Persicobacter psychrovividus: one gene and its partner. The protein of the gene in region 2 binds, or shares a complex with, the protein of the main gene of each other region. Links are inferred from orthologs where the notes say so. Each region holds a gene or a part of one and is shown on either strand. Other genes may lie near its edges. The genes, in order: hslV and hslU.

Evidence for each region.
Region 1: the proteins of hslU (region 2) and hslV are in contact, whole or in part, in a solved structure (PDB 1G4A), measured with the Escherichia coli proteins. The link is inferred for Persicobacter psychrovividus from one-to-one orthologs.

The regions. Positions count from the first base shown.
Region 1 is NZ_AP025292.1:2,012,345-2,028,280, forward strand. The notes cover bases 4,288-7,083. They hold hslV (ATP-dependent protease subunit HslV), read right to left. Parts: upstream 6,061-7,083; coding sequence 5,515-6,060; downstream 4,288-5,514. Other genes in these bases: AABK40_RS08575 (M28 family metallopeptidase), read left to right, coding at 4,288-5,252; AABK40_RS08585 (Tex family protein), read right to left, coding at 6,303-7,083. Outside these bases: AABK40_RS08565 (PKD domain-containing protein), read right to left, coding at 1-1,490; AABK40_RS08570 (alanine/glycine:cation symporter family protein), read right to left, coding at 1,911-3,344; more of AABK40_RS08575, read left to right, coding at 3,780-4,287; more of AABK40_RS08585, read right to left, coding at 7,084-8,627; AABK40_RS08590 (TlpA family protein disulfide reductase), read left to right, coding at 8,906-9,496; gliding motility-associated ABC transporter ATP-binding subunit GldA, read left to right, coding at 9,600-10,511; gliding motility-associated ABC transporter permease subunit GldF, read left to right, coding at 10,691-11,419; gliding motility-associated ABC transporter substrate-binding protein GldG, read left to right, coding at 11,413-13,113; AABK40_RS08610 (DUF4340 domain-containing protein), read left to right, coding at 13,117-14,055; AABK40_RS08615 (DUF1338 domain-containing protein), read left to right, coding at 14,188-14,994; cell division protein FtsZ, read right to left, coding at 15,053-15,936. UniProt on the Escherichia coli protein: Protease subunit of a proteasome-like degradation complex believed to be a general protein degrading machinery. The complex has been shown to be involved in the specific degradation of heat shock induced transcription factors such as RpoH and SulA.
Region 2 is NZ_AP025292.1:661,773-677,834, reverse strand. The notes cover bases 3,002-5,923. They hold hslU (ATP-dependent protease ATPase subunit HslU), read right to left. Parts: upstream 5,195-5,923; coding sequence 3,809-5,194; downstream 3,002-3,808. Other genes in these bases: porQ (type IX secretion system protein PorQ), read right to left, coding at 5,233-5,923; AABK40_RS02930 (SDR family NAD(P)-dependent oxidoreductase), read right to left, coding at 3,002-3,697. Outside these bases: tig (trigger factor), read right to left, coding at 1-814; AABK40_RS02945 (CBS domain-containing protein), read left to right, coding at 1,178-1,633; AABK40_RS02940 (AlbA family DNA-binding domain-containing protein), read right to left, coding at 1,690-2,346; AABK40_RS02935 (SixA phosphatase family protein), read left to right, coding at 2,456-2,995; more of AABK40_RS02930, read right to left, coding at 2,972-3,001; more of porQ, read right to left, coding at 5,924-6,231; lon (endopeptidase La), read right to left, coding at 6,331-8,808; AABK40_RS02910 (OmpA family protein), read left to right, coding at 8,957-11,005; AABK40_RS02905 (DEAD/DEAH box helicase), read left to right, coding at 11,546-12,823; AABK40_RS02900 (transposase), read left to right, coding at 13,137-13,424; AABK40_RS02895 (IS3 family transposase), read left to right, coding at 13,415-14,320; AABK40_RS02890 (TM2 domain-containing protein), read left to right, coding at 14,377-14,691; AABK40_RS02885 (TM2 domain-containing protein), read left to right, coding at 14,834-15,172; AABK40_RS02880 (hypothetical protein), read right to left, coding at 15,239-15,625; 23S rRNA (uracil(1939)-C(5))-methyltransferase RlmD, read right to left, coding at 15,776-16,062. UniProt on the Escherichia coli protein: ATPase subunit of a proteasome-like degradation complex; this subunit has chaperone activity. The binding of ATP and its subsequent hydrolysis by HslU are essential for unfolding of protein substrates subsequently hydrolyzed by HslV.

The DNA of each region.
Region 1 (15,936 bases), 1.3 Mb from region 2 along the record:
TTTGCGCCTCCGATATCCGACCAAGCGCCACCATTATAGCGTTGTTGCCACTGATAAACATAACTGCCATCGCCACCAGTTGGGGTAGAGCCTGTAATTAATGCAGGGTCAATTCTATTTCCCGTCTGATTTGTATAACAAAGTTCCTGATCATCATTGATGGTGTTGTTTTTTACTTCAGGGTAAATTGTCAAAATAACCTCACGGGGCAAACTCTCACAATCTTCTCCTGCACCAGCATCGTAAGCTTGTGTTACCCAATAAGTGTAGGTTTTGACACTTCCTGGATTAGGATTGAAAGGATCTGAAAGTGTTCTATCGGGGTTAGCGGGATCGAAATTAGCCCCTGTACGAACAGGTGTTAATGCTACCGCAGAAAGAGTTGGATCTTCTTCATACCATCGGATTACTGCTCCCGCCTGACCGTTGGCCCTCAGCGTTGGATCTCCACCAACACAAATTTTCAAGTCCGCTGCCAATGGAGGGTTTGGCGCTTCCACGGTACAAATGGTTCTTGTCCACAAGTCCACGGGATCCTCTTGCCATGCGAAATCGTTTTCATTAAACGAACCAACAGGGACTTCAGACCCTGCTGCGCCATAAGGGTTACAGACGTTCCATGAACGAAGACGAACCGAAAAACATTCATTGGCTCCAGCATTTGCTGGAAAACGAATTGGAAGCGTCTCGCCACCGGGGTCAGTCGAATTTGCAATCCAAGTTACTGGACCATAATATACCCCAGTCATGGGTACACCTCCTACGGTTACATTACCACCAGTAACACCATTGGTCTCTCCATATACATATTGTACCCAACGCCCGTGTGTGTTGGGGTTCAAATCTTCCTGCGGGTTCGTTGTACAGTTCCACACGGTTAAATCTGCCAAAAAATGAGCATTGGTATTACCCGCACACATATCGTAATCTCCACCTGCTGGAGAATTAAACAAACCTGAGCCCCCATTTCGAGCATCCTCTTCAGCGATCGAATTTAAAAGAGCATTATCCTCTGTGTCCCAAACGGTTACACGGTTACCTTCGGCTGAAATTAAACATACTGTTCCATTTACGACAAGGGTTACTTTTGGAAGATAAGTACAGCTCTGTTGCGCCGCATCAATATTATTGCCTGATGGAGCAGCACTACCATTGTCATAATCGTAGGTATGTTTCCGATCCACAATACCATAATAGGCGGTATTAAATGAAATATTGGTAAGATCGATCCGTTCTATTGTACCATCATCCCAATTGATTTCGATTTTGCAATTGGCGGCCTCAGCAGCTGACAAACGCCAACCAAAAGTCCAGTTTACCTCCGCCGAACCGGAACAATTATCGATTGGATTTTCAAAGTTATTAAAAATCGACGGTGCCCCTGCGGGTGAACCGATCGTGTTACAATCTTGCGCATACACGGGATTATAGGTACTTAAAAATACCAACGCAAAAAGAAGGGACAGAAAAACAGGTAAAGTCTTTCCCATAGTATATAGGTCAATGTTGATTACAAAATAATTAAACAGGCTACTGTATATAGCCTTAATACTCAGAGCGGGCAAAATAATAACCCTTCAAAAAAGTTGGGCTGATGCAAGACTTCCTGTTTCTTTCAACAAAAGAAATAATGCAATCCCAAAAAAAGGCTTTAGCCCTTAACAACATTAAAAATTAATAAGGTAACAATCAATACTATTAAAAATTAAATGTCCTGAGCCATCAAATCATTGATATTGTATTAATTTTTAACAAAATATCACCAATGAATATTGACTTGAAAAGTGTGAAATTTTGGGGAAGCCAATTGCCTTACGAATTGATAAAAAAATGGACGAAGTATGGTTTAGCCCTCAATTAAGCGCTTTAGCTAAAATTAAAGTAGCGTTTCCTGTTTACGACAAGAACTTTTACGCCACTTCTTCCCGTTCCTTTGCACTCTCCCAACACTCAACGCCTTCTGTTATGCCAACCTCGTCAGCAACAAATACAGGTGACTTCCCGGTCTTTTTTTGCATTTTGTAATCGGCTAAAGCTTTGAATGCTATTGGGGATAAACGAATAATTGCATAAATATTGACAATCGCCATCAGGGCCATGAACAAATCAGCCAAAGCCCAAACCGTTTCGGCATTCACCATTGCTCCGAAAACCAACATTCCCAAAACCATCAGGCGATACAACAGGCTCAGTTTCTTGTCTCCTCGGTGCATAAAACTGATATTCGATTCCCCATAAAAATAATTGCCCACAATAGAGCTGTAAGCAAAAAGCAAGATACAAAGCGCGATAAAACTGCCCCCCCAATCACCTACTTGGGATTGCAGGGCATTTTGAGTCAGTTTTATGCCATCGTGCGTTCCGATGGTATCCACACCTGAAACCAAAATCAAAACTGCCGTCGCGGAACAGATCAGGATGGTATCGGTAAATACACCCAACGTTTGGATTAGCCCCTGCTTCACAGGGTGACTTACCGAGGCCGTTGCCGCTGCATTAGGTGCTGAACCCATACCTGCTTCGTTGGAAAACAGTCCCCTTTTAATTCCCTGCATCAAGGCCGCTCCTAATGCACCAGAAGCCAAGGGACGCAAGCCGAGCGCTGAATCAAATATCAAAGAAAAAACCGCTGGAATAGCTTTATAGTTAATCGCCAACACATAAAAAACCACCATCAGGTAGGCAATGGCCATTACAGGAACAATCATTTCTGAAACGACTGCGATACGCTTCACCCCACCCATAATCACCGGCGCGGCTACCAGGACCAATAAAATTGCCATATAAGAGGTTTCGATACCGAAAGCGCCATGAAAAGCGGCAGCGATTGTATTGGCTTGAACAGCATTAAAAATGAAGCCAAAACAAATGGTGATCAATACTGAAAAAACCACTCCCAGCGAACGGTTCTTCAGGGCCTTTTCAATATAGTAAGCCGGCCCTCCACGGTACCCGTCATCCGTTCGTTCTTTATAGATCTGCGCCAGGGTGCTTTCTACAAAAGCGGAGGCTGAACCGATCAGCGCAATAAGCCACATCCAGAAAACAGCACCGGGTCCACCTGTACCAACGGCAATTGCAACACCTGCCAGGTTCCCTGTACCCACCCTTGAGGCGGTACTCATACAAAAGGCCTGAAAAGAGGAGACGCTGTTTTTTCCACCTTCGGAACGGCCGTCAGCCAGCAACCGAACCATCTCCCCGAAAAGCGTAAACTGCACAAATTTGGAACGGACCGTAAAATACAATCCGGCTGCAATGAGTAACACGATTAAGACATAAGACCAAAGAAAATCATTGGACGCATTGATAAAAGCTACTGAATAATCGCTAAAAGTACTCATTAAGGATGTTAGCATAATTGATAAAAAAGGTAATGGATTTTAATGAAGCCACAAAAATACGTTTTATTATTAAAAAGGCGCCTATAATGGTGAATTATCAGCATATAAAATACGCCCACCTTTAATAGCGTATTCAAAATTTGCCTGCCCTCCTGCAAATTCAATGAACACAAATTGATTTTCACCTATTTTTCAACAGCAGCAATATCTCAAACACCAAATAATCCCTCCCTACTGCCCCAATACACCAAATTTCCATGATGAATCCCCAATTTTAAACCCGCTCTAATCTGGCCTGTCTGTCGTTAATTTCCTGCGCCGCCATCGCCCATTCAACGCCTGTATCCTCCCTTCGCAGGCCAATAAAACCTTTCAGAAGATAGTTAATTCCATTTTGGATTTATCCGCTTATATTTAAATAAAAAAACAGCCTTTATGAAAAAAATTTGTTTTGCAATAGCACTGCTATTTTGTGGTATGACCAGCCATGCACAAAAGAAAAGTGCCATTGATGCGCAAGTAACGCCCAACATCCTAAAAGGGCAGATGAATTTCTTTGCCGCTGATGAGTTGCAAGGTCGCGACTTGGGATCTGTGGGTATTGATATCGCTGCAAGGTACCTATCAACCACCATGCAAAGTTTTGGTGTATCCCCTTATAAGGAAGGAAAAGACGGCTATTTTCAACCCGTGGAATTGCAGGAATTCAAGGTACCGAAAGTGCAGTTTGCAGTAGAAGGATTAATGGGCACTTCTGCCATTACCATGAATCAGAAAAATCTGAACTTTGACGGTGACGCCCTGTTTTTGGGCTATGCCACACCCGATGAATTCAAAGAGTCCCTCGTCAAAGGCAAAATCATTTTAACCTTTTCAGGTACAAAAACTGACCAAAGTATTGGAGCCGCAATGAAGCAATACCAAATACTGGAAGCCGCTGCAAAAAAAGCCGGCGCCAAAGCTCTGGTACAGATTTTCAGGGGGGCAGTGACTGACTGGCATAAGCTTGACCATTATTTCAACAGCCCAAAAATGGTCGTTAAAGGACAGGTGCCGAGGGTAAGAAATGATTTCACCTCGATTTTCGTGCATGAAAACGACCAGCCTTTTCACGGCATCCTGGGGCAGTATTACAAAGTACAGCTGAAGGTGGATGCTTCTGGGCTACACATGGTTCAGGATGTTCCAGCAAAAAATATCATTGGGATTGTGGAAGGAACAGACAGCAAGCTGAAGAATGAATATGTTATTTATACGGCCCACTATGATCACCTTGGTCTGGGAGAAAAAAATGCAGAGGGCGATTCCATTTACAATGGCGCAAGAGATAATGGTGCCGGCGTACTTTCCGTGCTGAATGCGGCTGCTTATCTGGCCAAACACCCCACCAAAAGATCGGCAATGTTCCTCTTTCTGACAGGCGAAGAGAAAGGCTTGCTCGGAAGTCAGTATTATGTTGAAAACCCAGTGATTCCACTAAAGCAATGTGTCTATGTGATGAATAATGACAATGGCGCCTGCAACGATAAAAGCATTATTACGATTGTAGGGCTGAACCGCACCACGGCAACGCCTCACTTCCTGAAGGCAGGAAAAACCTATGGACTCAAACCTATGGGTGACCCTACCAAAGAGGGCCTTTTCAGAAGATCTGACAATATTTCCTTTGCTGAAAAGGGGATTCCTGCCCCAACACTCAGCTTAGGCTTTACAGGTTTTGATGAAACGGTGATGCATTATTACCATCAGACCGACGATAATCCCGCAACCATTGACTATGATTACCTGACTAAATTTGTGCGAACTTATATTTACGCTGGCGCACTGATAGGCAACGACAAAAAAACACCTGAATGGACCGTTGGCGACCCGTATTTTAAAGCGGGGCAAAAATTGTATCAACCATAAAGGCTGACAATGCAAAATAAAAAAGGGGCTGTCGCATGACGCTTTTCATAAATCAAGACACCAGATCATCTTTATTCACGCTTCAATTTCCTCCGCACAAACTCCATATCTATTTTAAAAACCCTCTTTGGGAAAATGTCCCATTAGGACAATTTAAAACAGCTTCGGCTTATGGCTCAGCGAAAAACGACGGAATAAAACTGGTGACTAATTACGAAAAACGAATAATGCAACAGCCCCTTTTACCTATACTCTGAATATCTTAATCCAAAGCCTCCACAATCAAATTGTGGTTGGTATAAATACAAATATCTGCAGCAATGTGCAACGACTCCTCTACCATCTCTTTGGCCGTGAGGTTTGGCGCGTGTTTTTTCAAAGCCAATGCCGCCGACTGCGCATACATTGACCCTGAGCCAATCGTTGCCACACCATTATCTGGCTCCAGCACATCACCCGTTCCGCTGATCACTAAAACCTCTTCTTTATTGGCGACAATCATCATGGCTTCGAGGCGGCGCAAATAGCGATCCATTCGCCAGTCTTTGGCCAGCTCAATCGCTGCACGTTTCATATTGCCTTTAAAAGCCCCAAGTTTTTCATCAAAGCGCTCCATAAGCGTGAAAGCGTCGGCAGTAGAACCTGCAAAGCCCAGAACAATCTTGCCATCCTGTAATTTACGGATCTTGCGAACGTTGCTCTTGGCCACCGTATTACCCATCGTCGCCTGACCATCGGCACCGATCGCTACCTGACCATTATGCACAACGGCACATACCGTTGTTGATTTTATTTTTGGTAAACTCATGTTTTTCTTTTTTTATTTAACCAAAGCCATAGCATTGGCTTAACAGACATCACCTATTGCAATAGGTTGATGTGTTGGTTTAATGAATTCTTTCAGCAACTAAAAAAACCGCATATTTTCGCTCCCCAAAAGACCGCTTCATGCCACAATTTTCAAGTCAAAAACTGTGGAAATATGTATCATCCGTGGATCGAAAAACAGGGTTGAGCACCGCAGACGGTGCCCCCACAATTATCGGTTGTTTATTTAAACTTGCCCTTGAGCATCGCTAATTTGGCTTGCAAATCGCCGTCGGCAGATTGCTCCTGACGATTACTCCCCTGGCGTCCTCGTGGTCTTTCATTATTACGACCTTGATTGCGCCCTTGTTGCCCACTTCTTTCGTTGTTTCGCTGTCCCGATCTTTGACCACCACGCGAAGGTTTTTCATTGCTGAAAGGATCCGACTTCATCGACAAACCAATACGTTTGCGGCCTTCATCCACCTCCATAACCGTAACCGTTACCTGCTGATGAACCTTCACCACTTTAGAAGGGTCATCGACAAATTTATCCGACAGATGACTAACGTGCACCAGGCCATCCTGATGTACCCCAACATCTACAAAAGCACCAAAAGCAGTAATATTGGTCACAATACCTGGAAGTTTCATACCCATTTTCAGGTCCTTGATTTCCGAGACATTTTCATCAAAAGAAAAAGCTTCAAACTGCTCACGCGGGTCACGGCCCGGCTTGTCAAGCTCCTGAATAATATCCTCAAGCGTTGGCATACCCACCGTTTCAGAAACATAGTTTTTCAGCACAATCTGCTTGCGCAAAGCGGCATCTTCCATCAGTTGCTTCACCGAAACCCCCAAATCTTTGGCCATCTGCTCCACGAGTTTGTAGCGCTCAGGGTGAACCGCTGAACTGTCCAAAGGATTTTTGGAATCGCGTACGCGCAAGAATCCTGCCGCCTGCTCGTAAGCCTTTGGCCCAAGGCGAGGGACGCTTTTCAATGCCGAGCGGTTCGCAAAAGCCCCGTTCTCATTTCGGTATTTAATGATATTCTCCGCCAGGGAAGGTCCAAGGCCAGAAACGTAAGTCAGCAATTCTTTTGAAGCGGTATTCAGCTCTACCCCAACGGCATTTACACAAGAGGAAACCGTATCGTCAAGGCCTTTCTTAAGGAGGGACTGATCCACATCGTGCTGATACTGGCCAACACCAATGGATTTGGCATCAATTTTCACCAATTCCGCCAATGGGTCCATCAAACGGCGACCAATAGAAACAGCACCACGAACCGTAATATCATGGTCAGGGAATTCCTTCCGAGCCACTTCCGAAGCAGAATAAATAGAGGCGCCACTCTCGTTCACCACTACCACCGTTACGTTCGGGATTTTCAGTTTTTTAACAAAGGTTTCCGTTTCGCGGGAAGCCGTTCCGTTGCCGATTGCGATGGCTTCCACATGGTATTTTGCAGCCCAGGCCATCACGGTTTGCTCCGCTTCAATTTTCTGACGTTGCCCACCAGTAGGAAAAATGACCGTGTGGTCTTCCAGTTTACCCTGTGCGTCAAGCATCACCACTTTACAGCCTGTACGGAAGCCTGGGTCAATCGCCAGAACACGCTTCTGCCCCAAAGGAGAGGCCATCAGTAATTGGGCAATATTCTCCCGAAAAACGCGAATGGCTTCCTCATCCGCCGACAACTTGGTGGTCATGCGGATCTCCGTTTCCATAGACGGGCGCATCAAGCGTTTGTAGGCATCGCGGGTGGCCTGTTGTTGCTGCTCCCCAACGGCGCCTCCGCGGGTAACGAACATTTTCTCGAGGGTGAAAATCGCATCCCCTTCCTCAGGTGTAGATTCCAGGGTAATAATTTCCTCTTTCTCCGCACGGCGCATGGCCAAAATACGGTGAGAAGGTGCCGACTTCAAGTCTTCATCCCACTCAAAATAATCTTTATATTTTTCTCCGGCAGCTTCTTTCCCAGGAATCACACGGGCATGGAATCGCCCAGATTTCTGGAACAGCTCACGAATTTCGGCACGGGCTTCCTGGTCTTCATTCACCCACTCGGCCATAATATCCCTTGCACCGGCCAATGCGGACTCAAGATCTTCTACGCCTTTTTCTTCATCAATGAAGGTTTGCGCCAAAGCCTCAAGGTCAAATTCTTCCTCTCCGAAAATCTTTTCCGCCAAAGGCTCAAGCCCCTTCTCGCGTGCAATGGTCGCACGGGTTCGGCGTTTAGGTTTGAAGGGCAAATAAATGTCTTCGAGTGCCGACATGGTTTCAGCCTCCATCAGCTGAGCGCGCAGTTCATCCGTCAATACTTCCAAATCCGTCATCGACTTCAAAATAGCCTCACGGCGCTTATCAAGCTCCCGAAGTTGCTCCATCCGATCCCTCACCGAGGCGATCTGCACTTCATCAAGTGTGCCGGTAACTTCCTTTCGGTATCGAGCAATAAAAGGTACCGTCGCACCTTCATCCAACAAGTTTGCCGTATTGGCCACCTGTTGTTCTGATATATTTAACTCCTGCGCAATGGTCAGGAAATATTGTTTTGACATGTTGGTATTTTTGAATGCTTAGTTTGCAAAAATAACCAAAAGGGGCAATGGTCAAAATCTTCATGCACAGTATTGCCTCAGAAATATTCGTTTTATGAGAAGTGTCGGTATGAAAAACACCCCGCTCAGGGCGAATTTTGCCTGTTAACCACGCGATAAATCCTGAGGTGAGATTTTTTTCCCAATGAGGTACCTTCCCGAGCTAAAAAGGTCAATATTGGTCTTTTGGCGGACGCCCAAAACCACATAATCTTCCTTAATTTGCTGAAAAGAATAAAATGATGACCACCCTCGACCGACTAAAAAAACATTGGCAGAATATCCTGATCGGGATTTTCTTTGTCCTGATGCTCGTGCTTCCTTCATTTAGAATGTTTGTTTCCAGTAATTTTCAGCGACTGTTACTGCAATCGAGGATTCTTCAGCCTGAAGAAGTACAGGCTTCCGCAGCCCTGCCGAGGGTTCCCTATCAGTGGAGCATCACCGATCAGGCAGGAAAAGAAGTGCCCATGAGCCAATTCGAAGGAAAAACAATCTTTCTGAATTTTTGGGCGAGCTGGTGCCCTCCCTGCGTGGCTGAGCTACCGGATATTTTGTCGCTGATGGAAAAAACTGACCGTTCAAAAGTCGCCTTTATTCTCCTGAATATGGACCGGAAACCCGAAGCCCTTGAGCGGTTCATGAAAAAGAAAGGCTATGATTTTCAGTATTACCGCATGCATTCCCCGCTGCCAGAGCTCCTGCAAAGCCAGTCATTGCCGACCACTCACATTATATCTCCCGAAGGGAAATTGCTGACCACCAAAAAGGGCATGGCCTATTATGATACGGAGCACTTTAAAAATTACCTTGAAAACGGGGGAAGATAGTCTTTAACAAGAAAGAACAGCTTTTTCAGCAGGGATCAAGGGCTTATTTTTGCGAAATCGGTGTTTTTATACCATTATTGCAAAGAGGACCATCATTGCTACTGTGTCAGTAAAAATAAAAAATCTAACCCGAACATTTGGCCAACAAAAGGCGGTCAATAATATTTCCTTCGAGGCGCATCCTGGGGAAATCCTGGGATTTCTCGGCCCGAACGGTGCGGGGAAATCCACCACCATGAAAATCGCCACAGGCTACCTGAGCCCTACCGAAGGCACCGTGGAGGTTTGTGGGATTGATGTGGTGAAACACCCCCTGAAGTCGCGATCAAAAATTGGCTACCTGCCCGAAAGCAACCCGCTGTACTATGAAATGTATGTGCATGAATACCTGCGTTTTGCCGGAAAGCTACACGGCTTGAAGGGCCCCTATCTATCCAAAAGAATCCATAAGGTGATTTCCCTTTGTGGGCTGGAGCGGGAGCAGAACAAAAAAATCGGTCAGCTTTCAAAAGGCTATAAACAGCGCGTGGGGCTTGCTCAGGCGTTTATTCATGACCCAGAGGTGCTTATTCTTGATGAGCCCACCACAGGCCTTGACCCCAACCAGTTGATTGAAATTCGGCAACTGATAAAAACGGTCGGCAAAGATAAAACGGTAATCTTTTCCTCCCATATTATGCAGGAGGTTCAGGCACTTTGCGACCGAGTGATTATCATTGATCAGGGAACAGTACTCACCGACCACCCCATTGATCAGCTTCAATATAAAGCCGACGAACAACATATATTACTGGAAACACAATTTGAGGCCGACCTCTCCCCGATTCAGGAAATAGATGGTGTGGATCAGATCGAGGAAATTTCTCCTTTGAATTACCGCATCATTGCACATAGCAATCAGGATTTGCGCTACTTCATTTTTAAAGTTTGCGCACAACAGAACATCCCCTTGGTGGGGCTTGCTCAGGAAAAATGGTCCATAGAAAAAACTTTTCAGGCCCTTACAGCACATTAATACGGAGTGGCTATTTGCCCACAGATTAGGCAGATATTCACAGATCATTTTTTCGGTCCATCACTATTTCGGGCATCTCGCCTGGAATCGCCCAATGGTTGCAGGCTTTAATGCTTGACTCAAATCCCCCTTTCAATAGAAGAGGACAAACCAAAATAAGGTAAAACTAACTATAAATCATGCTTCAGATATTTGCTAAAGAAGTAAAAAATTTCCTCAGCTCCCTGATTGCCTATATGGTGATGGGGGTGTTTCTGGTCATCACCGGGCTGATCGTCTGGGTTTTCCCCGAAACGAACGTCCTCAGTTATGGCTATGCTGAACTTGGCCCGCTTTTCAATCTTGGCCCCTATGTACTGATGTTCCTCATTCCAGCCATTTGCATGCGCACATTTGCTGAAGAAAAGAAAACAGGAACCCTTGAGCTTTTGCTTACCAAACCCCTGAGCGACCTGCAAATCATCTTGGGGAAATTCACCGCCTCCTGGTTCCTGGTGCTTTTGGCCATCCTGCCCACGAGCATTTATTGCTACTCCCTTTACCACCTGGCATCACCTGTGGGCAACATTGATTCCGCAGGCATAACAGGCTCCTATTTTGGGCTGATCCTCCTGGCGGGCGTATTCACAGCCTTTGGCGTACTGGCTTCCTCCATTTCCGAAAATCAGATTATCGCCTTTATTTTGGCTGTTTTTATGTGTTTCATGATGTATGCTGGCTTTGATTCGATCAGTAACATCAACATCTGGAGCGATTATTCCCCTATCATTGCACAATTGGGTTTACTGTCCCATTATCAGGGAATGAGTAAAGGACTGATCGATTCGAGAGATCTGTTTTATTTTTTAACAGCTATGATCGTTGCTTTGCAACTGACACGCATGAGCCTTGGAAGTAGAAAATGGTAGATTTTAAAAAGAAATTCCACAGTCTAAAAGTCAGAGATATTCTGATTACTTTGATTGTCATTATGCTGGCCACCAACCTGAATCTGCTGGTGAGCAAGCACTTTTTTCAGGTGGACCTGACCTCAGAGGGACGTTACACCCTTAGTAATGCCACAAAAAATATTCTTAAAAAGCTGGATGATATCGTGTATGTCGATGTGTACCTCGATGGTGATTTCCCGGCAGGATTCAAGCGCCTGCAAACCAGTATCGAGGAAACGCTTGACGTTTTTCATTCTTATGCAGGGGATAAAATCCAGTACCGATTCATTGACCCTTCTTCAGCAAAAAGCAGCCGGTCAAAAAACGAGTATTATCAATACCTGGCCAATATGGGCATTCAGCCCACCAATATCCATGCGACGGAAAATGGCAAGAAGATCGAAAAAATCATCTTCCCGGGGGCTATTATTTCCTACGGCGGTAAAGAGCTCGGCGTCATGCTTTTTAAGGGCAACAAATCAGCGCCACCGCAGGAGCGTCTAAATCAGTCGGTGGAAGGAGTGGAATATGAACTGATTTCGAGTATAAAAAAACTGACACAACGAAAGCGCAAGCATGTGGCGATTTTGAGCGAAGACAGTCATATTCGTCCCAATGAATTGGCGGGGCTTCAGGCATGTCTGAAAGACAACTACGAGCTCACCATTTCCACCCTGCAACAGTTACCAAACCTGATGCCTTTCGATGCCGTGCTATTACTCCGTCCGAAATCCAGCTACATTCCACGTCAGGAATATGAACTTGACCAATATGTAATGAATGGTGGTAAACTGCTCGTTTTTGGCGAAGGGTTTAAAATTGATACCGACAGCCTTAAATCAAGCGGACGCGCCTTCGCCACGCCTATTCAGGGCGGTATTGACAATTTGCTTTTCAAGTGGGGCATCAAAAAAGATGGCAACATCATTCAGGACCTGAATGCCGGAACCTACCCGATAGTTACCGGAAATATGGGAGATCAGCCTCAAATTCAGCTGATGCCTTTCCCCTATTATCCATTGATCAATCAGTTTGGGAAAAACCCGATTGTCAATAACCTTGACGCCATCAAGATGGATTATGCCTCGGCACTGGATACCGTGAAAGTTGCCGGAATCCGAAAAACGCCACTGATGTTTTCATCACCATATTCACGGACCGTTCAGGCTCCGGTACTTATTGAATTGACCAATATGCGTGGGCAAATTGACCCGAAGAAATTTAATCAGGGGCCCTTCGCTACAGCTTATCTTTTGGAGGGGAAATTCACCTCTATTTATAAAGACCGGTTCCTGCCGGGCTTTGCCAATTCAAAAACTTTCAAAGCGGAAACCGCCGACAACAAAATAATGGTGGTAGGTGATGCCGATATTTTGCTGAACAAAATCAACCCCCGAGATGGGCAGCCGGTTCCGCTTGGGGTAGATCCGTACAGTCAGCAGGATTACGCCCATGCCGATTTTATTAAAAACAGCCTGAGTTATTTACTTGATGACAATGGGATTATTATCGCCAGAAACAAAACACTGAAAATCCGTCCGTTGGACAAGGTGAAGGTGCTCGAAGAACAGACCTTCTGGCAGACCCTCAACATTGCCTTGCCAGTACTTTTGATACTCCTCCTTGGAGTGATATGGTATTTTGTCCGTAAACAACGCTATTCAAAATTTTAATCCATGCGTACCAACACACAATTACTGATCATACTTATTGGGCTGATCGCCTGGCTGGTGATTGACCTGACGATGGATTTCGGTAAAAAAACCGAATTTGCCAATTTACAGGAATTTGCCGTAACGGATACTGCCGACATTCAGTCCATCACGATCCAAAACCAACAACAGGTGTCCTATCTCAAAAGGGAACAAAACTCCTGGACGATCAACAATAAACCTGCTGAAGATGGCATGATTAAGGTGCTCCTGAGCATTTTGCATCAGGTAGAAGTAAAGCGACTGGTGCCTAAAAATGAAGTTCAGCAGGTCAATGCCACTTTGCAGAAAAGGGGAATTCAGGTAACTGTAAATACCGATGGCAAGGACTTTTCCTTTGTTACCGCTGGTAACCAGGACCGCACGGTTTCCTATGGCCAGATTGATGACCAAAGGCCAGCGACTCTTTACCTGCCAGGCTACAACAGTTATGTTACTGGAATTTTTGAGGTACAGCCCAACGATTGGCGACACCGCGCAATCTTCCGCAGCAGTGCCCATTCACTGAAATCTGTCACGGTTTCCTATCCGAACAATCCCGCTGAAGGCTTTACCATCCTGCCCGACGAACAAAAGTGGAAGGTGGATCACTACCCGGCAGCCGACCCGAAAAAAATCTTTGAATACCTCTCGCAATTTGGCTATTTTCAGGTGGATCAGTATATCGATAAAGGGCAGGTTCCTCAGGTGGATGAATTACTTCAAGGTGAGCCATCGCTTGTACTGACCATTGATGATATCAACCCTCAACAAAAGGGAACGCTCGAACTCTTTGAGACCCCTACCAAAGAAAAGCTGATGGCCGGTTTACTCAACCATCAGCAAATTGTGCTGATTGATAAAAAGCGTGTTACGGGCATCTTCAAGAAGAAACAGGACTTTAAAGCCGACAGCAGCAAATAGCCTTTCGGGAACATCACATTTAACAAGCACCTTCATTTGGAGGTGCTCCTTTTTTGATATAATTCTGCGGATTTACTTCGGTTTACTCCTACACATCGTTAAATTAAGTAAAGAACAAAGCTTAATACAGCCATGACGACAAACAACATCAAAGACCTACTGGAGCAAATGTGGCGGGATTATTCCACCATGAATCCGCAGGCCTACCGCATTTATCACAGCCTGCTGGAGAAGGAGGACAAGATTGTCAATGACCACATTGCCCTCCGTACCTTCAATGATCCGCGCATAGGCATCGACGTCCTTAAAAAGCCCTTTATCGAAAGCGGATATGTATATAAAGGGGAATACCATTTTACGGCAAAAAAACTGTATGCCCAGCACTTTGAACACCTTGACCCACTGATGCCGAAGATTTTTATCTCGGAACTGAAGCTCGAAGAATTTTCTGATGAGCTGCAACAGACCGTCCGGGGGCTTATCGACCAGGTGCCCGAAGAGCTTTATCAGCGGTTTGATTTCGTGAATATTGGCCGACCGTGGGATTTGGATTTCAAGACCTACGAAAAGCTGCTCGCAGAAAGTGAATATGCCGGATGGGTATCGGCTCATGGCTTCCGCCCGAATCACTTCACGATTTTCGTTAATCATTTAAAATCCATCCCTTCGCTTCGTGGGGTGAATGATTTCATCAAACGCATGGGCTTTAAGCTTAACGACAGCGGAGGGGAGATCAAAGGCTCTAAGGAAGTGATGTTACGACAATCTTCCACACTTGCTGATCGTGTGGCTGTGGCCTTTAGTGATGGTGAGCACGAGATTCCGGCTTGTTACTATGAGTTTGCTTACCGTTACCCCAAAAGCAATGGCGTGCTATATACCGGCTTTGTGGCACAGTCTGCGGATAAGATTTTTGAGAGTACGAATAAAAGTCAATAAATGAAAAAAAGGGCACTGAAATTAATCAGTGCCCTTTTTGTTGTCTTTAAACCTCAACTTAATCTACATTATCATGCAGAAAACGGTTGTTGTTTGAAAGTTTGTTATTTGAATTCACCTGATAACGCGAACGTTGCTCTTCTTCCTGTTGCGTACTTGGCGTAGGATTCAAAGGCGCATTACGGCGCATATAGGCAGGTTTGGAAATCAATTCCTTATAGTCTTCTTCTTCGTCATTGCGTGGCACCTGATGCCCTTGCATTTCCAGCTCACGACGACGGCGGTCAGCTTCAAGTTTTCTGCGACGTTCCGCCATGATATCTACATCTGTAAATCCGGCTTCATTGCGCTTCACCTCAATCGTCTTGTCGTCATCACGCAAATCGTAAGTAACAAACGGGCTGCCTTCTGGCTCCTTGGATTCCACTACTGGAGGGATTCCAAAACCGTTAGGGTTGGTCAGTTCCGTTGGCGCTTCTTTTTTCTCAATTTCAATTTGCCCTACAATCGGGGCAGCTTGCGGCTGTGCTATTGGCTGCTGCTGTTGCTGTACCGGCTGCGCCTGAGGAACAGGAGCTGCTACGGGCTCAGGAACAGCGTTCGTCATGTTCACTACCTGCTCGTGCGCTACTGGCTCAGCAGGAATTTGCTCCGCAACGGGTGCCGGAGGTGTAACAACAGTAGCCTGCTGAGGTTCAACCACTTCAGTAGCTACTGCCTGACGGCCTGCTACATCAGCAATTTTTTTTTTAATTTCATCAACTGCAGGATGATCTGCCTCTCCAGAATTTTGCTCATCGTCAAAACCGGTAGCAATCACCGTAACACGAATCTTCTCTCCCAACTCAGGAACAATTCCGTGACCCCAGATGACATCATCAGCATCCTCGCCGGCACGTTCCTGAATAAATTCAGTGATGTCCGCCAATTCCTGCATATCTA
Region 2 (16,062 bases):
CCTCCTCAGAAGTTACTTTGTCTGGACCCAAGATTTTGTCGAAAAATGCTTGGTTCATTTCTGCTTCTTCGATACGAGAGATCGATTTAACAGTCAATGTAACGTCGCCTTTAATTTCTTTTACTTCTTCTTCCTCGCGGTTCAAGAAAGTCGCTACTTTCTCGTTTGAACGGTAAGCTTTACGGATGTCGAAAGTAATTGTATCTTCAGCTTTAGCACCGATAAAGATTTCTTTACCTGTTTTTGTTGCCAATTCAGCGATATCCACCATTACGTGAACTGCTTCTTCTTCGCCTTCGATTGCCAAGTCACCTGTTACTTTATCAGTTTCTTCAGCTACTTCAGGAGAAGTCTGCTCGCCACCGTTTTTCAACAAGTTCTCGATTGTTTCGTTCAATTGCTCTTCACCAACATTGATTGAGTAAGTATCAATTGTCAAGTCAGTGCTATAAGTGATATCGTTCACCAAACCAATTGAGTACGAGAATTCAAATTCTTTCTGCGTCTCCCAGTCAATGTTAGCGTTGTTCTCAACGTTAGGCAATGGCTGACCAATGATTTGCAATTTGTTGTCACGAATGTAATCTTCTACTGCGTGCGACAAAAGGTGATTCACCTCGTCAACAAGAATTGAAGTTCCGTACATTCTACGCACTACGCCTGCAGGCACTTTTCCTTTACGGAAACCTTTGATGTCAGCTTGCTTTGCGTACTGCTTGATTTTTTTATCAACCTTCTCACTGTAGTCCGCCTCTGTCAACTTGATGGAAATAGAGGCTTCCGTGTTCGAGCTTTTGTCTAATGTAATATCCAAAGTAGTATACTTTTAATTGAGTTGCCAATTAACTGAAAAACCCCCGAATGACAACAAATTGCATGCGAGGGTGATAATTTGTCTTTCACCAAAAAAGTCATCCAAAGAATGACTTAATGATTTAGTCGTGCAAAGGTAATTAATTTATTGATAATCTCAATGATGTTGATATAATTTGTCTGATAATCATGGCGGTTTCCTTACGTTTGGAAAAAAAATTCCATAAAAAAATATACGAATGCGTGATTGATTAGCCTTTTTGGTTGAATTATCAGTAAAAGCACGCCTGCGCAAACGCTAACTCATTGATAATGAGCTTTATTTTTTGTATATTCTATATTATCAAACTAAAACTCAAAGCTTATGAACTTCACACCCGCACGGAAGGAACCAGTTGACAACCGTTATCAGTACGAGAAAGTAACGCGCTTTATGAACAAGCAACTGGTCAGCTTGAGCCCTATTGAAAACGCTTTTGACGCTATGGACTTTTTGCTGGAAAAAAGAATCAGTGGTGCACCTGTGTTAGACGACCGTGGCCATATGATTGGCATAATTACAGAAAAAGATTTTCTGAAAATGATCCTCGACCGTGCTTATAACAATCACCCTGTTCGCGGCACGATGGTTAAGGATTACATGACCACCGAGATCACGACTGTTTCACCTGACATGGACCTTTTAGATGTTGCACAGATGTTCCTGCGTTCGCCTTATAAGCGGTTTCCTGTCGTTGAAAATGGGAAATTATTGGGGTTGGTCAGTAGAAGGGATATTTTAAAAGCGGCTCTTTTAGTGAAACACACTTCGTGGAAATAGCCATTGTAAAGTTCTTTTATATTTAACCGTTGCGTTTTTCAAGCTCAACGGTTTTTTTATGCCGAGTGCGCTTTATTGCTGAGCACATAAAGGTCGCCTGTTTCCTGTGGGATAATCTCCAGCACATTGGCCAACACGAGGGTGATCAAACGTTTGGCGGCCATTTTTTTGGAAATGGAAGCCAATTCCGAAAGCTCCGCCACAGTAATGCTGTTATTTTCCTCCACGGCAACCAACAATTGCTTTTCGATCGGCCCGACTTCAAACTGAATATTCTTCGGATAGGCACGTCGCCTGAGGATTTCTTTCAGTGGCCCAGACGCCTGAATACTTCGGTCTTGCTGCCGAATATACACCTTGGCATGTTCTGCCGTTTTAACCTTGTAAGGTTTCTGCACCCCTTCGGGGATATCGTAAATAATCACTGTAAACCCATTATCAAGCGTAATGTATGATTTGTACATCGGCAGGGCAGGAAAGATCATCTGATCGAAAGCACGCTCCAAAACAAAGGCTTCCTCTTCAGGGTAACGGCAACCCGCAAGGCCGCCAAAATCATCCACACCAATCAGTAACCGCCCCCCTTTTGCATTGGCAAAAGCGACGACTTCCTTGACGATCTTCTCTGGATGGTTGGCTTTTTTCTTAAACTCCAGCTCTTGACCTTCTCCTTGCCTCACTAATTTTTTTAAAGCCTGAATTGTCATTTCCATGATTCCTGTAAATGCCTGGACAAAATTAAATAAACTAATCTGATCAACTGCGCTTATACTCAATAGACGATTTATGAAACAACATTGTTAATAAGCCCTTCCATACAATATGAAATATATCCTGATCACAAGACATGCAAAATCAAGCTGGGATTTCCCTGAACTTGACGATATCGACCGACCACTTAATTCAAGAGGAGAAAAAAATGCCATGAGTCAAGGGTTGGAAATCAAAAGGCTGAAAATGATCCCTGATAAGGTGATTTGCAGCCCTGCAACACGAACCGTCGCTACGGGTGCAATTATGGTTGATTTATGGCACCTGTCACAAAAAAACATCTCGGTGGACGAGCACCTGTTTCATGGCCGTATTAAAGATTATTTCAAATCCATTGAACAAACTGATCCGCAGCACAATCGGCTGATGTTTATCGGGCATGAGCCTGACCTCTCAGCATTAATCAGCCACCTGACGGATGTCGATATTGAGCATTTCCCAACAGCGGCCTACTGCCAGATTGAATTCCCTGTAAACAGCTGGAAAGAACTGAGCGATGGGCAAATTAAAGGTCGTATAACACACCTGAAAGCCCCGAGGAAATCAACTGAAGAGATGGCGCCTGGTTTAGAACTTCCTGACGTCGAGTAGCACCTCCGAAAAGCGATCGGGAAAATTGATGACCTCCAACAGCTTTTGCGCTACCGACGCAGGAGCACTGAGCATCTGTTCTTCTTTCAGCTTCACGAACTTGCCTTTGGTCCTGAATTGCTCTGGAGCCGCCTCCCTGATCTGCGATTGCATTTCAGTATCAACCACCCCTGGCGCTACGGAAAAGACCTTGATGTCATTTTCATTCAAAATACATTCTTCCGCCACCACTTTGGAGAACAGGTCAAGTGCCGACTTGGAAGCGCAATATGCCGACCAGCCATCCACAGGGTATTTTCCTGCACCAGAACTGATGTTCAGGATTACTTTCTCGGCCTGAACCCCAGAAAACTGTCGCACAAATTCATTCATCAGTATGGTGGGCGTGGTCACGTTAAGGTTCATCACTTGCTCCAGCCCATCCGCCGAAAGGCTCCCTACATGTCCTATTTCCCCCAATGTTCCTGCATTATTAATCAGTACCACGCGCTTGGGAGCTTTTACGGTTTCAAAAAAATGACTGACCTGTGATTTCAGCTCCTCAATATTACCGAGATCAAACTCAATATGGTGATAATTTTTCTTTGCCTGCTGATAACTTCTTGCAATACCTATCACTTCATTTTCAGGATCATTCGTAAGCTGATCCACCAAAGCACGACCAATTCCTCTGCTACTTCCCGTAATAATATAATAGTTCATTGTGGTTGCTTTAAAGTTTGTAATTTCTTTGAATGATAAAATATACTCAACTGTAGGCAAATAAAAAAGGAGGGAAAAACCCTCCTTTAAATATTATAATTTTACCTGCTCTTAAAGTATAAAATGAGAGAGGTCTTTGTTTTTTACCGCACCCGATAGCTTCTCCAGCACCAATTCTTTGGTAACAACCACATGGGCGTTCTCACCAATTACATCGGGAATATCAAAAAGGAAATCGTTCAGTAAATGACTCATCACTGTGTGTAAACGACGTGCGCCAATGTTCTCTACTTCCGCATTAATATCAAAAGCGATTTGTGCCAATTCATGCAAAGCCTCATCATTGAACGTCAGCTTCACTTTCTCGGCATCAAAAAGCGCCTCATACTGCTTGGTCAAAGCATTCTTAGGCTCTTTGATGATCTGATAGAAATCGTCTTTTGTCAAATCCTTCAATTCAACACGAATCGGGAAACGTCCCTGAAGCTCCGCAATTAAATCAGAAGGTTTCGCAACATGAAAAGCCCCTGCTGCAATGAACAATACGTGCTCGGTATTCACCACCCCGTATTTTGTCGTCACGCTTGAGCCCTCCACAATAGGAAGAAGGTCACGCTGAACCCCCTCACGGCTAACATCCGCACCACCATTTTGACCCGAGGCTTTGGCGATTTTATCAATCTCATCAATGAAGATCATTCCTGTATTCTCCGCACGGCTGATCGCTTCCTCTTTAACCTCATCCATATCGATCAGCTTGCTTGCTTCTTCATCGAAAAGCAATTTTTTCGCTTCACCAATCGTTACTTTACGCTTCTTGGTCTTTTTCGGCATCATGTTGCCCAGCATTTCCTGGAGGTTAATCATGGAGGTTTCGTCCATCATTCCACCGCCAACCATGCCCATGCCACCACTCGAAGCCTGCGCTACAGAGATTTCAATCTTGCGATCATCCATCTCTCCATTTTTTATTTTCTGACGGAAATGCTCACGGGTCTGCTGATTCAGCTCTGCATCATTTTTTGGTGCTTCTTCCGTAGTAGCTACCGTTACATTTTTTGCACCAGAAACTGGGGGAATCAAAGCATCAAGAATGATGTTTTCTACCGCTTCAGTAGCACGTTCTTTTACGCCTACTTCCTTTTCTTTTTTCACCAAATTCACGGCCTGTTCTACCAGGTCACGAACCATGCTTTCTACATCACGACCGACATAGCCCACCTCTGTAAATTTCGAGGCTTCCACTTTGGTAAAAGGTGCACGGGCAATTTTAGCCAGACGGCGGGCAATTTCGGTTTTACCAACACCAGTGGCACCAATCATCAAAATATTATTGGGAACAATTTCTTTTTGAAGCTCCGAGCGAACGCTCATTCTTCGCCATCTATTTCTGAGTGCAATAGCAACGTTGCGCTTTGCATCCGCCTGTCCGATAATATACTTATCCAATTCAGAGACAATCTCTCTTGGGGTCAAATAGCTTTTATCTTCTAACATGATCTATATTTTCTATTTAATCAGTTTGTACTGATCAATCAATTTCTAAATTTAAAATGAGAGAGGTTGGTGCTGAGGCTGACGAAGTGTGCTCCACCAGCAGCATGATAGGCCGCATAAGTGTAATCGATCGTCCATTTTTTAACGAGAATTCTCCCTCCGAAGGCGAAACCTGACAAACCTTTTTTGTCCTGTAAACCGAGCGATGCTCTAATATCTTGATTATAACCCGCCATCAGGTGCACATTTTTATGAATCAGGAATTCCGTACCGATATTAAAGTAGCGGAAAGCATCCTTCAGCGTGGTATTTTCCTGCTCATTTTGCCCAAGATAGGGGGCATCATGAGGTAAATAAGACGCCGCCACAGAAAAACGCACAGGCATATGATCGGGCTTGAAAGTAGCGCCAAGCTGAACATCGAATGGGAGATTCACGGGCTCGGTATCGAAATTCCGTAAGTTGAAACCGAAATTCTTCAACACCAATCCTGCGGAAAATTCATGTTCAGGGTGAATAAACAAAATCCCCGCATCAAAAAGCATGGCACTTGCGGCATAGCTTTCGATTTTACTGTTGATAAATTTGGCAGAGAGCCCCACACTGAAGTTGCCCACCTGATGCTGCTTGGTTATGGCGATCAGATAATCGCCTGCGGTGAAAGTCCCTTCAGGGTTTCCCGACGGGTCATAACCCTGCATTGTGCCAAAATGTAAATATTGTGCCGACACTGCCCACGAACCTGTTTTGGGCATCGAGAACTGATAAGTGACCAACCCCTGCTGTATGCCTGCAAATCGGCTGGTGTAGTGTATGCCCAAATGCTGATCGAAGGAGGGTAATGCCGCCGCAGGATTACTGACAAAAGCGGCGCCATCATCAAAATAATTGGAGGGCATGACGGTGCCCATCGCCGCAGATTTGGCAGAATATGGCGCATTCAGCAATGCATATGCCCCACCTTTCAGGGACTGCCCATAGGAATACTGAACCAACAAAAGTAGTCCTGAAAAAAAGAGGGTAAAACGGGTGTTCAAATCGGTAAGGTTAATATGACCAATGAAGAACAATTTGCAAAGAATTCTTCAAAGGCAAAAAAATAACGAGGAGAAGCCCCTCGTTATTTTATATTTATTTTACTTCTCTTTTTTCTGTTCAAGAATGAAATCAATAGGCTCACTGACTTTCTCCTCCAGCAAGGCATAATCAAACACCTCACGGGCTTCCTTCACATAATTGATGTTCAGGTCGCTGATGTATTCCACCTCGATTTCCTCGACATCTTTACGGTTTTTCTCACAAAGGACTATTTCTTTGATCCCCGCCCGACGTGCCGCCAAAAGCTTCTCCTTAATTCCACCTACAGGCAACACTTGCCCCCGAAGGGTGATCTCGCCAGTCATGGCCAGTTTGGAACGCACTTTTCGCTGGGTAAATACCGAAGCAAGGGAGGTCAGCATAGTGATACCTGCCGACGGGCCATCCTTAGGCACCGCACCTGCAGGTACGTGAATATGCAAATCGTAATTATTGAAAATACGATAATCAATGCCCATACGCTCTGCATTGGATTTCAGATAAGTCAGGGCCGCCATGGCCGATTCTTTCATGACATCGCCCAACTGACCAGAAAGGGTCAATTTGCCATTTCCTCGACTAAGCGCCGACTCAATAAACAAAATCTCACCACCTGCCTGCGTCCATGCCAATCCTGTTACTACGCCAGCAGTGCGGTTATTTTCATATAATTCTTTATCAAACAATTGCGCTCCAAGGATTTCCTCCACACGGGCGTTATTGATCGTTTTTGAATACTCTTCTTCCATTGCTACCGATTTGGCAACATTACGGCAAAGCGCACCCAACTTGCGTTCAAGGCTACGCACACCAGACTCACGGGTGTAACCGTCAATCACTGTTTTGATTGCGCCTTTATTAATCGCAATATCAGCAGCCTTCAGGCCGTGCTCTTCACGCTGTTTAGGAATCAGGTGTTTTTTCGAGATTTCAACTTTCTCTTCCTGTGTATAGCCTGTCAATTCAATAATCTCCATACGGTCGCGCAATGCAGGCTGAATGGTCTCCAGTGAATTTGAGGTGGCAATAAACAATACCTTGGAAAGGTCGAAACCAATTTCCAGGTAGTTATCCACAAAAGCGTTGTTCTGCTCTGGGTCCAGTACCTCCAATAAAGCGGACGAAGGATCGCCACGGAAATCAGCACTGACCTTATCAATTTCATCCAATACAAAAACAGGGTTGGCTGTTTTGGCACGTTTAAGGTTTTGCAAAATTTTCCCTGGCATGGCTCCAATATAAGTCTTACGGTGACCGCGCACCTCCGACTCATCATGCAAACCACCCAACGACATGCGGACATACTCACGGCCCAAGGCATTCGCTATAGAGCGCCCCAATGAGGTTTTTCCCACACCAGGAGGGCCATAAAGACACAAAATCGGCCCTTTCAGGTCACGCTTCAACTTCAGCACGGCAAGGTACTCAATGATGCGCTCCTTTACTTTATTAAGGCCATAGTGCTCTTTATCCAAAATTTTACGGGCACGCTTAAGGTCGAAGTTGTCTTCGGTAAATTCTCCCCAAGGCAAATCGATCATAAACTCAGCATAACCCAGATTCACCGCGTATTCTGGTGCCTGAGGGTTTACCCGGCTCAGCTTATCAAGCTCCTTCATGAAGTGTTCCTTCACCTCTTTGGGCCACTTTTTAGCTTCTCCTTTTTTGCGGAGGTTCTTCACATCAGATTCCGGGCCACCTTGCCCCAGTTCATCCTGAAGAACTTTCATTTGCTGGCGCAGAAAATAATCCCGCTGCTGCGCATCAAGGTCAGAGTGAACTTTGGACTGAATTTCATTTTTCAGCTCCAGCATGTGGATATCCTTGGACATGAACTCCAACAGCAATGTGGAACGCTCACGACCTTGGTCGGTCTCCAAAATACGCTGCTTCTCTTTTGCTGCCACTGAAAGGTTGGACGACAAAAAGTGCGTAAGGAATGCCGGAGAGTCGATATTCTCAATCGCCGACTGTGCCTCCTGAGGCATCTCAGGGTTCAGGCGTAATATTTTTGCCGCAGCATCTTTGAGTGTTTCCACCAAAGCGGCCGCTTCTTCTGTTTCTTTTGCAGGGAAGCTCTCCTCCAGGCTGATGACTTTCGCCTGGAAATAAGGATCTTCAGAAATAATATCCTGAAGCATAAAGCGACGCATCCCCTGAATAATGATGGTGGTGTTACCATCAGGCAATACCAGCATTTTTACGATTCGCGCTACGGTTCCGATATTGTAAAAATCATGAACCTTAGGGTCTTCAACGTCTTTATTTTTTTGAGCTACCACCCCAATGGTACGGTCTCCTTTGTAAGCGTCCTTCACCAATTTAATGGATTTGGCACGCCCAACGGTGATCGGTATTACCACACCTGGGAAAAGTACTGTATTTTTTATTGGCAGGATTGGCAGTTCGTCAGGAATTGTCGTTGCTTCCACCTCAGCCTCATCCATCTCGTCGTTGATCGAGATAAACTCACCATTCTCGGTTTCTTCCATTCCCACAAGAACTGCGTTTTGAAACATGTCGTTCTGTGAATCCATAGATATATTAATATGTCATATTGACAGTTATTGCAAAAGATGCAAAATTTATAAAGATGTTTAAATAATTAGACAAGGGATGTGCCAAAAGCATTATCTTGCAAAGTAGAGATGTTAATTGTATTTTTCACGTGCCAATATGCACTATATGAACGCAAATAATCAACAAACTGTCAGCCTTTCCCCTTCTGTCCTTCGTTGGGCACTATTTTTTATGTCAATTTTGCACCCTTTTTCGGAAGGCGTGGCACAAAAGCGACAAAAGAAATCTGCGATTGTTAGCGAACAACCTCAAAATTTTGATATAAATCAATTATTCTCCTTCCCGAATGTGAATAAAGTAAGATATTATTCCGATAAGTCCCAACTTAATCGATTAAGAAAGTTGGATAAGACAGGTAAAACTGAGCAATTGTACCCATTGTTATGGAAGTATGTCAGTAAATTTGGCATTGACAATTTCAGGAAAGATACTTACTGGCTTTGGAGGCTCGCTAACCTGACCGAAGAAAAAGGGGCTTTTCACGATGCCCAGCGCCTTTACAAGTTGGTCCTCAAGCACCATCATGGTGGGGTGGATTTCCAGAAGGTGCAATCAAAATATTACAAAATGGCAGGGCGATCGCCGAAGGATTATGTGCCACTGGACTACTATTATGACCTGATTTCCTTCCGCGAAAAATTAGACACCCTCCGTCCGCCGCAAGGCATTGACCTGAACATGGGATTCTATGTAAATTCCAATAAGTCAGATTATGGGCCAAGTATGTCGTGGGATAACCAGACCATGATTTTCACTTCACAACGTAATGCCGTACGCCGATCTTTTGACCCTGAGCCTAATGAAGATTTATTCATGATCCGCTCCCTTGGAGATGGTTACTGGGATGAAGCTGTGCCCGTCAAAAGCCTGAATACACCCGCCAATGAAGGCTCCCCCTTCCTGACCCGAGATGGTTCAAAAATATATTTTTCAAGATGTAATACGCCTCAAAGCTATGGCAACTGCGATTTGTTTGTAGCACATTTGCAGGCAGACAGCACGTGGGGGGAAATCAGTAATTTGGGGCAGAATGTCAATTCTGTCGCCTGGGAATCTCACCCAAGCCTAAGCCCTACGGAAGATACGCTCTATTTTGCCTCGGATCGTATAGGCGGATTCGGAATGTCCGATTTATATTATACCACCAAAAATAAAAACGGCCAGTGGAGTAAAGCCAAAAACCTCGGCCCGAACATCAACACAAGGGGCAGTGAAGTCAGCCCATTTATCCATCCTGAATACAATGTTCTTTATTATAGTTCAAGTGGGCAACTGATTAATTTTGGGGAATTCGATATTTATAAGGCATACCACCTGAAAAACAAACAATGGACCGAGCCCCAGAATATTGGGCCACTCGTCAATGGCCGTGGTTCAGAGTTCTACTTCACCATAGATAAAGAAGCCAAAAACCTGTACTATGCGAAATCCATCGAGAACAACATGAAAAATCTCGACCTCTATTCCTTTCCGCTGCCCATGGAAGCACAGCCCCTGGCCACAACCAAACTGAAAGGCCAGTTATTGGATTCGCTAAGCAACACGCCATTTAACGATGGTATTGTATCCATTATAGACCTCGACAAAGGCGTTGAAATTGCACCAAAATACCTCAGGGATGACGGTACCTATGAATTTGACCTGATCAACGAACGAAAATACCTGATGGTCATTCAGGGCGATGAATTTTTCAGGATAGAGAAGATTTTCACCCTGCAAGGTGATACCAATTTTACCGATGCTACACGGCCAATCTCCTCAAGAATGCAGTTTGAGTCGGTGGTGTTCGATAATAATTCCTTTGAGCTGAAATCTGCCATGTATTATGATTTGGATAAAATTGGCAACTTCCTGCTCGACAACCCTTCCTTCAAACTAAAAATTGCAGGACATACCGATACCAAAGGAAACAAACAGGCCAACATCGAGCTGTCACAAAAACGTGCCGATGCTATCAAAGACTATATTGAATACTTTGGCGGCATTAAAAGCGACCGTATCGAAGCGATAGGCTACGGCGCACAAAAGCCACTCGTTGAAGAAAAAACCGAAGCCGACCGCGTACTGAACCGTCGGGTGGAGTTTGAGATTTACAGGGACGCTTCCGCAGAAGACCATCGAAAGAATGATGAAAATGACCCCAGCAGGTGGTAATCTGTAAGAAGAATCAAGGATTTAAAAACTCTTGAAAATCAATTGCGTAATTCATTACAATTAGAAGGCAAATAACTCAATGAAGCCTGACTGCAATCCGACCAGTCAGGCTTTGTATTTTTTAAGCCAGCGCCACAAAAAAAGGCCCTTGGCATATCACCCCTGACCTTCTTTTTCCCTTTATTTTACTCTAATTAATAAAGGGCTCAAAGCCAAAAATTGTTTGAAACACCGACAAAAAGCACCTAAAAATCACTCAGGCACTCTTTTTATTCAAACTGATGACCATTTTTAATCCATCGAATACCACACCAATTACATTTCGTATTCAAAAGCATTCTATAATTTAATTCTAAATCACTACATTGCAAGTATTGTTCTTTCGTTTAAGATGAAAAACAAAGACAACATAGCAAGGACAACCCTTAGCTATTAAAAAACTGATGATTTGACAGTGTTCTGGTACAAAACACCAGAACCGTCCAGGGGGTCTTGAGATTTATCCCTATGGACCAATAAGAACTTATTAACCAATAGGATTTGAAATTTACAGACTTTAATCTGAATCCCAACATTGAAGACGCCATTCAGGCAATGGGATATCAAGATGCCACACCGATCCAGGAAGCGGCCATTCCTTTGGCCATCGAAGGAAAAGACCTTATTGCCTGTGCACAAACAGGAACAGGAAAAACTGCCGCCTATTTATTGCCTGTGATGCACCTACTTTTAGAAGGCGATGCACCCAAAAGTAATTCTGTGAGCTGTATCATTATTGCCCCTACCCGCGAATTGGCAATACAAATTGACCAGCAACTGGAGGGGATGAGCTATTTTGCTCCACTTAGTACTGTGGCCATTTATGGCGGAAGCGATGTGGGCAACTGGGAAAAACAGCGTAATGCCATTAAAAATGGTGCCGACATCATTGTTGCGACACCAGGCCGTTTGATTCAGCACTTTAACCAAGGCTATCTAAAAACAGATGACCTGAAATTTTTGGTGCTTGACGAAGCTGACCGTATGCTCGATATGGGCTTTCAGGAAGACATTAGCAATATTGTCAGTAAGCTACCTAAAGAACGCCAAACCTTGATGTTCTCGGCGACCATGCCACCAAAAATTCGTGGATTAGCGAAGAAAATCCTTCAGGATCCTGAGGAAATCACTTTTAAAGTTTCAACGACTGCCGAAGGTGTTTTACAGGGCGCGTATATGGCTTTTGACAATCAGAAGGCCAATATCCTTAAAGGTATTTTGGTGGGTAATGAAGAGAAATTACCTACGGTATTTGTTTTCTGTGGCACCAAAATTAAGGTAAAAGAACTGGCCAAAGACATGAAAAAATGGGGGCTTAAGGCCGAACCGTTTCAGTCTGACCTTGAACAACGTGAGCGTGAGCAAATCATGCAGGACTTCAAGAACAAGCAGTTCCAGGTTTTGGTAGCGACCGATATTGTTTCACGGGGTATTGATATTGATGATGTATCGATGGTGATCAATTATGATGTGCCTAACGACCCAGAAGATTACGTCCACCGTGTTGGACGTACAGCCCGTGCTGAACGTAAAGGATATGCCGTTACTTTGATCAACCCACGTGATTGCGGCAAATTCCGTCGTATCGAGGAACTGATCGAGAAGGAAGTCGTGAAAGTTCCATTGCCAGAAACTTACGGTGAACAACCTTCCTACTCTACTGAAAGAAGAGGAAACGGTGGCGGCCACCGAGGAGGCAACCGCAATGGTGGTGGCAACAAAGGAGGCAGCCGTAAGCCAAGAGGAAACTACAACAAACGCCCTCGAAAAGCAGAATAAACTTCTTTTTGAATACCCACTTAAAATCCAAAACAGTCCGCTGTTTTGGATTTTTTTGTTTCAACACCCCCCATTCGTATTGACATTTGAGTGAAATAAATTACTTTTAACCTTATTCTTTTTTTAATAGTAAATCTACCTTTATGTCAAAAGCATTATTAGCGACCATTGCAGGAGATGTTAGCCCTGAAGCATTAGTTCAATGCCAACATTTATCCGATGACGAAGCAGCACAGGTTTTAACCGTGTTCAATCTATAATTACCCCAACAATTCAGACAGCAAGTTAAAATAATATACTAACTTGTAAATCAATGAAAAGCAGAAGAAAATTTAGCCCCAAGTTTAAAGCCAAGGTAGCACTTGAAGCGATCAAAGAACAACAAAGCACAGCGGAACTTTGTCAGAAATATGAAATCAGTCCTGCACAGATTGGCCAATGGAAACAACTTTTTTTGGAGAATGCATCGAGTGTTTTTGAAAAAGGGAGTAAGGCTATCAAGCAGGAATCTGATCATGAAGGAGCGTTAAATAAATTATACTCTAAAATAGGACAACTTCAAGTTGAGAATGATTTTTTAAAAAAGGCCTCATCGAAGTAAAGAGCGTTACCGAAAGACAGGTGATGGTCGATGAGGAACATGCTGATTTAAGCATTAGACGTCAATGTGAGCTTCTCCAAATTTCTCGTTCGGGCTGGTATTACAAGCCAAAAGGGGAAAGTGAATTGAATCTTGAATTGATGCGTGTAATTGACAAAGAATACCTTGAGCATCCTTTTCGAGGGGTACCTTCTATGACTTCGTTTTTGATTAATGATTGCGGTTATCCGATCAATAAGAAGCGAATTGAACGTCTGTACAAAGTCATGGGGCTTCGTTCTCTTCTTCCTGGTCCGCACACTTCAAAACCTTCACCTGAAAATAAAATATACCCCTATTTACTTAGAAACCTTGAAATAACCCATTCAAATCAAGTTTGGGAGACGGATATCAGCTATGTTCCTATTGCAAAAGGGTTCATGTATCTGATGGCTGTGATTGATGTCCACTCTCGATATATTGTAGGCTGGTCACTCTCAAACACCATGTCAGCAGAGTGGTGCCGCAATACAATTCAAGAATGTATTAACAACCATGGCGCTCCTGAAATTGTCAATACAGACCAAGGGAGTCAATTTACGAGTGATCTCTTTACGGGCTATCTCTTAGGCCAAGGAGTAACTATTAGCATGGATGGAAAAGGTCGAGCAACCGACAATATTTACATTGAACGATTTTGGCGAACGGTCAAATATGAAGATATTTATTTGAATGAGTATCGCGATGGATTAAAGCTGCAGATAGGACTTATCGAATATATGAACTTTTACAATAACGAAAGAAGGCATAGCTCAATCGATGAGAAAAGGCCCTGCGATCTTTACCAATCCAAGCCGCACTCAACAACATCAGAAGCAAAAGTAAGCGCTTCCTTAGAATCAGTCAAGGGCGGGTAAATGCTCCTGCCGCAGGCGCAACACAGGAGCACCCTTGACAAGATTCACTGAAGCACTTGATAACTCGCTCAGATGTTTTGAGTTCAAGGGAAAATAATTTAAATAGCAGAGATGGCTGTCTGAAGATTGGGGGAAATTATAATCAAAACAAAAATTCTGTTGTGATGGGCTACCTTTTCTTGCTTATTATTTTTAGTGCGCATTATGCTTATAATGGAAAATGGGGAATGCAGATTCTATTTTGGCTTACTGCAGGTGGTCTCGGTGTTTGGTGGCTGATTGATATTTTCAGAATGAGCTCCATCATCAAAAAATATAATGACAAGCAACTGGCAAATGCCATTATATCGGTAAAGGCATATAGCCATTAAATTTCGGTCATGAAAAATCCCACACTCAGTAATCAACGTGGGATTATTATTTTAAGAACTATTTACACATGATAATGGATATTATCGGTATGATTCATGCTTATACTAAATCGAAGAACATTTAATTTAACTTACTACCGATATGTCAAAAGCATTATTAGCGACCATCGCAGGAGAAGTATCCCCCGGGGCACTGGCACACTGCCAACATTTATCCGACGAGCAAGCCACTCAGGTATTGACGATCTTTAATCAGACTAAAAATTCTGTTGTGATGGGCTACCTTTTCTTGCTCCTGATTTTTGGGGCGCACTACGCATACAATGGAAAGTGGGGAGTACAGATTATTTATTGGATCACCTTTGCGGGCTTTGGGATCTGGGGGTTGATTGATATTTTCAGAATGAGCTCCATCATCAAAAGCTACAACGATAAACAATTGGCCAAGGCAATCATTTCCGCAAGAGCACTTACGCATTAATTGTCCATAAAAAAAGTCCACACTCAGCAAAGAATGTGGACTTTTTTTCATCTCTTTAAATACGTTTTAAATCACCTCTTTTCCATCCTCTGGATAAGGGATAAAAACGAAATTGGTAAAGGCACCATCCATTACGAACAGACAACAGAACTCGTCAGGGTCTTTGAAAGTCGCCTTGAAAGCCTTTTCCTTCTCTCCTGCCTCAATCATCCCACGCTGAACAAACTCATCAAGATAAGTGATGTTGTAATTCCACGCCAGCGACAGCTCGCCCATTTTCAGGAACTGCTGACCAATGGGCATCCCCATTTTTGATACTGGGAAGATGGGATAATCAGAAAACCCCTTAGATTTAATCGCATAAGCCGCCTCTTTGAGCGTATCTGCCACTTTTACAAAGTCCTTGGTGATCTCTCCTAAGTATTTACCGTCTAATTCTGGATCGTTTTGCATGATCTATTTTGTTTTTTTGTCCACAGATTCCACAGATTATTTTTGCAGAAATATTGAATATGCGACAAGATTAAATCAATGTCTTTTTGGGGTCATAGTCAAGATCCTACAACCTATTTAAAGGACGTTGCATACAACGTCCCTACTGATTTATTTCAACTCCAAAGCCACCACATTCTCGATGTGATGTGTGTGAGGGAACATGTCCACTGGTTGAATTTTAGTCACTTTATACTTCACATCCAACAGGTCCAAATCGCGTGCCTGCGTTGCCGGGTTACAGCTTACATACACTATGCGTTTGGCTTCAAGTTTCAACAACATATCAATAACCTCCTTATCCATTCCTGCACGAGGCGGATCAGTTACAATAACATCTGGCGCAGCATGCTTGGCAATAAACTTGTCGTTAAGCACTTTTTTCATATCGCCAGCAT